DNA from 4 places in the Carnobacterium sp. AT7 genome. Region 1 is predicted to be linked to each of the others. Evidence: predicted binding sites of a transcription regulator. Region 1 holds the regulator's gene; each other region holds the start of a gene.

Region 1 (2,211 bases):
ATAGTTTTAGGATTAACAGGGAGTATTTCAACCGGTAAGTCAACGGTAAGTAAGCTATTTAAAGAACTGGGTTATCCGGTAGTAGATGCCGACATTGGTGCAAGAGAAGTAGTACAGCCAGGAACGGATGGATTAAATCAAATAAAAGAAACGTTTGGAAAGCAAGTTATTCTAGATGATGGCACATTGAATCGTGCTGCGCTGGGAGAAATTGTATTTAATAATGAGAAAAAAAGAGAGCTACTGAACGGTATTTTGTCTGAACACATACATCAATGGGTAGTATCTAAAAAGAACGACTATTTAAAGCAAAATCCTGCGATCCTTGTATTGGATATTCCGCTATTATTTGAATCGGGTTATGAAAAAGAGGTTGATCAAATTATGGTGGTAGCTACATCAGAGGAAGTTCAGCTAGAGCGATTAATGGAGAGAGATGGGATAAAAAGAGAAGAAGCTTTGAAAAAAATCAATGCCCAATGGTCTATTTCAAAAAAAATCCCTCTTGGAAATAGTATTATTGATAATAATGGAACGCTCACGAATACAAAAAAACAAGTCCTTGAATGGATAAACAAACTAAACGTTAATTAGAGTCTAGTAGTAGGACAAAGCGAACAATCCTTTAAGGTTTGTTCGCTTTTGTACTTAAGTGAGAAACACCTTATTTTAAGCGGTTTTATCTCTGGTTGTTGTATGGTATAATAGAGTAAATAATTGCGTAAAAAAATAGTTTAGATACTTATGACACTTAAGATAGGAATGATAAACATGCAATGTCCACGCTGTCAAAATAATGGTTCTAAAGTTGTTGATAGTCGTCCAGCAGATGATGGACGTGCTATTCGTAGAAGAAGAGAATGTGAAGCTTGTAGTTTTCGCTTTACTACATTTGAGCGAGTAGAAAAAACGCCACTATTAGTCATTAAAAAAAATGGTACCAGAGAAGAATTCAATCGCGAGAAAATTTTAAGAGGGCTAATACGGTCTTGTGAAAAAAGGCCTGTAGCAATGGAACAAGTTGAGAAAATTGTCGGAGACGTAGAAAATCAAATCAGAGGATTGGGCGAAAATGAAATAGCCTCAGCGATCATTGGGGAATACATTATGGAGAAATTAGCTGATATCGATGAAGTTGCTTATATCCGTTTTGCTAGTGTCTATCGCCAATTTAAAGATATGAGTGTCTTTTTGACAGAACTACAAGAATTTGAAAGAAAAAAAGCTGAAAAAAATTAGTTGAAACAGAAAGGTGTGAGTCATTTTGGGGTATCCTTGGAAAAATTTAAGTCCTAAAGATGGTTTTATTGTAAAACAACAAGCTTTACTTTCTGATATCGATCAAAAAATTCTCACTTTTTTGTATCAACCCCTAATTGGGACTGCAGCTTACAGCTTATATATGACATTGTGGACTGAGATTGAAGAAGAGGCCTATTGGAGTGAAGGGATCTTACATTCGGAACTGCTGGCCTTGCTGAATATCGGTATTCCTGAGTTGTATCAAGCCAGAATTAAGTTAGAAGCAATTGGATTGCTTAAAACTTATATCCAAACAGGTTCGACCAAATTAACAATCTATGAATTGCAAGCTCCCCAAGCAAGTGATGTCTTTTTTAAAGATGATTTATTGAGCTTATTATTATTAGAAAAAGTTGGAGAACGAAAATTCAGAAAATTGAGAAATCGATTTGTGATAGAAAGCATCGATAAGAAAAAATTTCAAGAAGTCACAAAGTCGTTTTTAGATGTTTTTCAATTTGATGCTGAATTATTGAAAAGAGAAAAAGATCTCTTGAAAGAACCGGTTTCATATATTGGCAAAACGAGTTCTTCAAAACCAAAAATCGATTCCAAAACATTTGATTTGAAGTTTTTTTATACAGGTTTGAACCAACAGTACATTAATCGTTCTTCAATTACTAAAGAGGTTGAAGAAGCTATCCTTGTATTGCATACGTTATATGGACTAGATGAATTAGCCATGCAACAATTTGTGTTGAATGCTTCTGATATTGAAACAGGACAAATTGATGAAAAAAAATTAAAAAAGTTAGCTTATGATGATTATCATAATAAAAACCAACAGAATATTTCATTAAAAGATGTTGTTGAAAAAGATATCCAAGTTGATGCCAATCAACAAAAAATGCGTGATAATGAACTAACTCAAAGAGGTTTAACAATAGAGGATATTGCGGTCATTGAAGT
Region 2 (2,211 bases), on a different contig from region 1:
TCATTCTTCCAGAGTTCACTTCTTGTCCATGTTCATCTTTCCATCCTTGTAAAAAAGAACGACACCCCATTGGTGCTTTAAAACTGCCCGTTAACTCAATAACTTTATCGTACATTAAAACATCAGGATACATTCTTTTGGTTGAACAAGTAAGGGCTAATTTTTTTATATCATAATTTTGATCTTCAGGATCCAAATTAACCCCTCGTTTAAGAGTGAAAACAAGTTTTGGAAAAATGGCTGTTCTCTTTTCTTTTCCCAATCCATTGATGCGAACTAATAGTATAGAACGTTGAATTTCTTGTTCAAACCAATCCATTCCTAATCCAAATCCTAACGTGGTAAAAGGCGTTTGTCCTTGGGAGGAATAAAGAGTATTGATTTCATATTCTAAGCTCTGCATAGCATCATAAATATCTTTCTTTGTTTTTTCACGTGCATATTGTTTTTGTTTTTCTTCTCCTGTGACCCATTCGCTAGCAGTCTGCAAATGTTTTTGATAATTCAAACGACTATAAGGAGCTAATACTTCATCAATTCGATCTGCGCTGCATCCTCCATACTGACTAGAAGCTACATTAGCAATAATTTGTGCCATTTGAGCAGCCGCTGTTTGAATAGATCGTGGACTTTCTACCTCTGCATTCCCTATTTTAAAACCTTCTTTAAACATGCTTTTAAAATCAATCAAACAACAATTTGTCATTGGAGCATACGGTTGGTAGTCTAGGTCATGATAATGGATATCTCCTTTTTGGTGCGCATTAGCAACATGCTTTGGTAGCATTTTAAGTCCAATCGATTTTGCAACTACTCCGGCAGTTAAATCTCTTTGAGTATTGAATACGTTGCTATCCTTATTCGCATTTTCATTTACTACAGTCTGTTCTTTACGTAAAAGACCATGGATAGCATAGTTTATATCTGTTGCTTGACTTCTTTCCAAATCGCGGCGGGTTCTATAAACTAAGTAGGCTTCTGCTAATTCATGTTTATGCGCATCTATTAGAACATGTTCTACGATACTTTGAATCTCATAAATTTTAATATTGCTGACAAATCGTTGGGCTATTTCCTTTTTTATTACTTCGACAATCTCTTTAAGTTCCTGAATACTTTTTTCATCTGTTTCTTTTATTAATGAACGTTGGGCTTTTAATAAAGCTTCAAAGATTTTTTCTTCTTTAAACTCAACTTCTCGTCCATCTCTTTTCATTACTTTTATTTTAAGATTGTTTGAACTTTCACAAAAACTATCATGGTTTATTTTCATTTCCTATCGCCACCCTATCTATTCCTTTAAAGCACTATATATAGTCGCTAAATAAATTATATAGCTATATATAGTATAAACACAATCTGACATTTCGTCCATCACTTTTATTATTATTCAACTAAATACGAATAGATCATGCTTCGATTCAAGCATGATCTATTTGTATTTAGTTTAGTTCACTTTTTTCTTAGCACACTTCCTGTGGGTTTTTTCTAATTGTAATAATGTTTCTTTCATAGCTAACTTTCCTCGATAACCGGCTAACTTCCCATTTTTATGAATGACCCGGTGGCAAGGTACAACAATTAATAAAGGATTTTTGCCAATTGCAGTTCCTACTGCCCGAAAAGAACCAGGCTGTCCGATTTCTACTGCAATTTCGCCATACGATTTGGTTTGTCCATAAGGAATAGCGTTTAAAGCTTTCCATACCTTTTGTTGAAATAGCGTCCCATTAACATCTATAGGCAGCGTAAAAGTAGTCCTAGAACTGTTAAAATAATCTAAAAATTGTTGATGATAAAGCTGTAATCCGGCTTTATTTTCTACTAAAACTGCTTTTGGAAATAATTTTCCCACTCCATCTTCAAGTTCTCTTAGTGACTCATTTAGAGAGCCTACAAAACAAAGCCCCTTCTCGGTTGCCGCTAGATAAAGTGTCCCTACATCATAGTCAAAAGAACCATACATTACGTTCTGGTCAAGATTCCCCATTTTCTCACCTCATTAACCTAAGCTTCTACTATTTCAATACCTGCTAATTTGCTTACATCTTGGTAGATTGTCTGTTGTTTCTTATCTTTCAAAAGAATGTCGATTTCTCCAGATAAACCTTCTTTAATTGCTTTATTCATACTTCCATTTTTAGGAGCGATTAGTTTACCAGAACTTGTAATCATTCCCTGAATCGTCAATTCTACTTCTTTGTTTTTAAG
Region 3 (2,211 bases), on a different contig from region 1:
TCAAATGTTGCTATTACAGAAAGTTATGAAGGAATCGAAGGTAAGACAATCACAATCAGTAATGGAGAAATAAGCGTTGTAGCTAGTGATGACGGAGTTAATGTATCTGGTGGGACTTCAACAACAACTAAACAAACCGCCGAACCGGGTGAATCTGGCAGCAACAGTGAAAATACATTGGTCATTTCTGGTGGAACATTGATGGTAAATAGCAGTGGTGACGGGTTAGATTCAAATGGTACAATTGAAATTTCTGGTGGTGTGACGACTGTTAGCGGACCAGAAAATGATGGGAATGGAACAATCGATTCAAATGGAGAAGCTGTTATAACTGGTGGAACGTTAATGGCAGCTGGAAGTTCTGGAATGGCAGTAACTTTTGCAGACAGTTCTAGTCAAGCAAGTGTTTTTTATGGATTTGAAACGACTTATGAAGCAGGTAGCAAAATAGAATTAAACGATGCAGACGGTACAGTTCTCTTATCCTGGACAGCAGATAAAAGTTTTTCTTCTGTCCAATTCAGTTCAGCTGATTTGGCAATAGATGAAACATACACTTTATCTATTAAGGATGAAACGTTTGAAGTTCCAATTGAATCAGTATCAACGACAGTGGGAACAACGCCTGGGAAAATGGGAGGCGGTATGCAGCAACCTGGTGGCAAGAACATGCAACCAGATGGTGACATGCAAAAACCCAGTGAAGGAGATACAGGCAGTATACCAATCATACCTTAAACTAGTTAGTTAAGAAGCAAAATAAAATAGACAAGTCGGTAGGGAAATTCCTAAGGCTTGTCTATTTTTTTGTCTATAGGGTGTTTTGAATGCGCAACCACAATATATGGTGTTTCTTTTTTTTTGCTTAGCACATATGGTGTAAATTCAGGTTGATATAATTTTAATATCATAGTATTATAGCTAAGGAGCTAATCGATGGTTAAGCAATAAATAGTTACATAAAAGCTGCAATAAAAAATTAAGCAATACGTTTTCTAGAAACTACTAAGATAACAACTAGTAATGACATGGAAAAAGAGTAGCTGAATTACGCTACTCTTTTTCCATGCAATGAGGAGAGGGGCAGATGGCAATTTTAGTAATTGGTGGAATGATTGGAGCAGGAAAAACAAGTGTAGCTGAACTGTTAGGAAAATCTTTAAACAGTGAGGTATTCTATGAGAATGTAGATGACAATGAAATATTGCCTTTATTTTACACAGCAAGTGAAGAGGAACAGCATTTAAAACGATACCCGTTTTTATTGCAATTAGATTTTTTAAGTAGTCGTTTTAAAAGTATTAAAGAAGCTTTACACAACAAGAATAATGTGTTGGATCGCTCAATTTATGAAGATTGGTATTTTGCCAAAGTAAATACAGAGTTAGGACGTATCTCAGCTTCAGAGTTTAGTATTTATGAAAAATTATTAAACAACATGATGGAAGAATTACAAGAACTACCAAAAAAAGCACCTGATCTAATGGTTTATTTACAAGGGTCCTTCGAAACGATACTTTATCGAATCGGCTTGCGAGGAAGAGACTTTGAACAAGATCAAGGGTTAATGGACTATTACAAAGCTCTTTGGCAAGGTTATGATAACTGGGTCACTGATCACTATAAAGCATCTGATGTTTTAGTGATTAATATTGATAGAATTGACGTGGTCAATAATAGTGAAGATGCAGACTTTGTGGTGAAATTAGTAAAAGAAAAGTTAGCTGAAATGGAGAGTAGAATTAATGAATAAAGTAGTAACTGTTTTAGGTATTATAGTCATATTAGGAATATTATTTTTATTATCAGACAATAAAAAAGCAATCAATAAACGAACGGTTGGAGTTGCACTAGCCGCTCAGTTAGTGTTGGCGTTATTCTTAATTAAAGTTCCTGTAGGCAGCTGGATCATTGAACAACTTGCTGCAGGAGTAACAAAACTATTCAGTTTTGCGAATGAAGGACTAGCCTTTGTATTTGGCGATTTATTTGGAAAAGGCTATTTCTTTATTGATGTATTAGGTGTCATTATCTTTCTATCCGCTTTGACAGGGATTCTTGGCTACTTAGGTATAGTCGGTTGGGTCGTTAAAATCATTGGTGGAGCAGTTGGGAAATTATTAGGCACTGAAAAAGCAGAATCTTTTGTTGCTGTAGCGAATATGTTGTTGGGGCAGACAGAAGCACCTTTCTTAGTAGCCAAATATTTGC
Region 4 (2,211 bases), on a different contig from region 1:
CTGGCGGATTCGTCAACGATGTGGATCAAGTTTTTGGTATCCATGTCGACTCTTCTATCGAAACCGGAAAAATCGTTGCTACAGCTGGTCCAACAAATGCTTCTTGTGATATTTTCAAAATCAAAGTAAAAGGTGAAAGCGGTCATGCGGCTAGACCCGATTTAGGAAGAGATGCTCTTTTAACTGCTGCAGCTATTACAGTCGAATTACAAAGCATTGTTGCTCGTGAAGTGAGTCCTTTAGATAATGTTGTGGTTGCTGTTGGCGTTCTAAACGCAGGAACTCGTTACAATATTATTGCCAATGAAGCTTCGATTGAAGGAACCGTACGTACGTTTAGTCACGAAACACGTCAATTTGTTTTAGCAGCTGTTGAACGCGTGGCACGAGATGTCGCTACAGCTCATCGTACGACAGTTGAATTTGAAAATTACGATGCTGCTGCTCCCCTTATCAATAACCAACTAGCTGCAAGTCGCGCGGCTCGTGTAGGAGCTGACATCGTAGGAAATGAGAATATTATTCAAGATAATCCAAAAAGTTTAGGAGCAGATGATTTTGCCGACTTTTTAGCTGTTGCGCAAGGCGTTTATGCTCGCGTAGGAACGAAAGATCCTGCTAACCCGGAAACTTGGTATGGGCATCATCATGAAAATTTTGATATTGATGAACGTGGGTTAGCGATAGCCACTGAATTACATGTCAGATATGCACTAGATTTTTTAAATGAACAATAATAAAAAAATATTTTCTAAAAAAGATTGAAGCGAGTTGTTTTCGCTTCTTTTTTCATTTTATTTTAAAAAAAACGAATTTTTAATCGTGCAATATCACTATATGTAGTGTAAAATGAATTATTGTTAACTAGATATAGGTGATTACATATTTTCTACTATTTATTTACAAAAATACATACTTTATTAAGGAGTGGTGTTCATGATTGCCAATAGCTCTACAAAAATGAAACAAACCATTAAAAATTTAAATGAAACTATTCCCGCTTTTCCTCAAGTTCATCCGATAACTGAAGATATGAACTTAACTTATAAAGGCGTTTCTCGCTTAGTCATGCTAGACCGGTATTCATTTAAAGATTTGTCCAAGTCTACTCTGTCTGTAGGAGATTTAGTTGTTTTAACCGTTAAAGCTGATCCAAAATACCCTACTAGAGGAACGGGTTTTGTTACACACATCAACCATTCTCAACACACAGCTTCCGTTTTAATTGATGAAGAATTCCGTGGAGCCATTGAAGACGAGTACGAGCAAAAAACTGGCATCATCACTTGTAGTTTAGATGTAATCGAAAAGCCGCTTGAAATTTTTTACGAACAAATCGCCAAAAGAAACGCGACTGGCTTAGCTGCCACAGAATCGACTCCTGAAAAAAGAGCAGCTGCTTATGCTACTTTTTATGAGGAATTAAAAAACTTGAATTTTATTCCTGCAGGACGTGTTTTGTATGGTGCAGGTTCAGAAACTGACGTTACCTATTTCAATTGTTATGTTATGCCATTTGTACCAGACTCTCGTGAAGGTATTTCAGATCATCGCAAACAAGTGATGGAAATCATGAGTCGTGGTGGTGGTGTGGGAACGAATGGCTCTACTCTTCGTCCGCGTCATACATTAGCTCGCGGTGTAAATGGAAAATCATCAGGAGCGGTCTCTTGGTTAGACGATATTGCGAAGTTAACTCACTTGGTAGAACAAGGCGGCAGCCGTCGTGGAGCTCAAATGATCATGTTAGCAGATTGGCATCCAGATATTCTTGAGTTTATTATTTCAAAAATGCAAAATCCTCGTATTTTACGTTATTTAATTGAAAATACAGCAGACGACCAAGTTAAAAAATTAGCTAATGAAAAACTAACCTTCACTCCTTTTACCGAACGTGAAATAGCTATGTATCAAAGTATTTTAAATTATAAGAATGTACCAGGTTATGGTGGATTTGATGCGACAATGATGAAAGAAACAGCTGACAAATTAAAAACAGGCGGTACTTACAGTGTTCATAATCCAGATTTCTTATCTGGAGCAAATATTTCGGTTTGTTTGACAACAGATTTCATGGAAGCTGTTGAAAATGATACGGACTATGAGCTTCGTTTTCCTGCCGTTGAATCATACAGTCCAGAAGATATGGAGGAATACAATGCTCATTGGTCGGAAGTTGGAGATGTCCGTGAATGGGAAGCTTCAGGACAT

Evidence for each region. Region 1 encodes NrdR, which represses ribonucleotide reductase genes. Its sites were predicted from a motif close to ACACNATATATNGTGT; they were not measured.
Region 2: a site for NrdR is predicted at 1,305-1,320, ahead of nrdD (anaerobic ribonucleoside-triphosphate reductase). Genes of this name have one in related genera too.
Region 3: a site for NrdR is predicted at 836-851, ahead of CAT7_RS03440 (deoxynucleoside kinase). Genes of this name have one in related genera too.
Region 4: a site for NrdR is predicted at 831-846, ahead of CAT7_RS02760 (vitamin B12-dependent ribonucleotide reductase). Genes of this name have one in related genera too.

Annotation. Positions count from the first base shown of each region.
Region 1 covers NZ_ABHH01000014.1:4,640-6,850, reverse strand. Annotated here, with positions in the region: gene coaE (dephospho-CoA kinase) at 1-594, shown strand, start outside; gene nrdR (transcriptional regulator NrdR) at 772-1,239, shown strand; gene CAT7_RS06700 (replication initiation and membrane attachment family protein) at 1,265-2,211, shown strand, end outside.
Region 2 covers NZ_ABHH01000004.1:137,579-139,789, forward strand. Annotated here, with positions in the region: gene nrdD (anaerobic ribonucleoside-triphosphate reductase) at 1-1,273, opposite strand, end outside; gene CAT7_RS02935 (methylated-DNA--[protein]-cysteine S-methyltransferase) at 1,448-1,990, opposite strand; gene CAT7_RS02940 (tocopherol cyclase family protein) at 2,008-2,211, opposite strand, start outside.
Region 3 covers NZ_ABHH01000005.1:103,860-106,070, reverse strand. Annotated here, with positions in the region: gene CAT7_RS03445 (carbohydrate-binding domain-containing protein) at 1-738, shown strand, start outside; gene CAT7_RS03440 (deoxynucleoside kinase) at 1,088-1,753, shown strand; gene CAT7_RS03435 (NupC/NupG family nucleoside CNT transporter) at 1,746-2,211, shown strand, end outside.
Region 4 covers NZ_ABHH01000004.1:101,629-103,839, forward strand. Annotated here, with positions in the region: gene CAT7_RS02755 (amidohydrolase) at 1-737, shown strand, start outside; gene CAT7_RS02760 (vitamin B12-dependent ribonucleotide reductase) at 937-2,211, shown strand, end outside.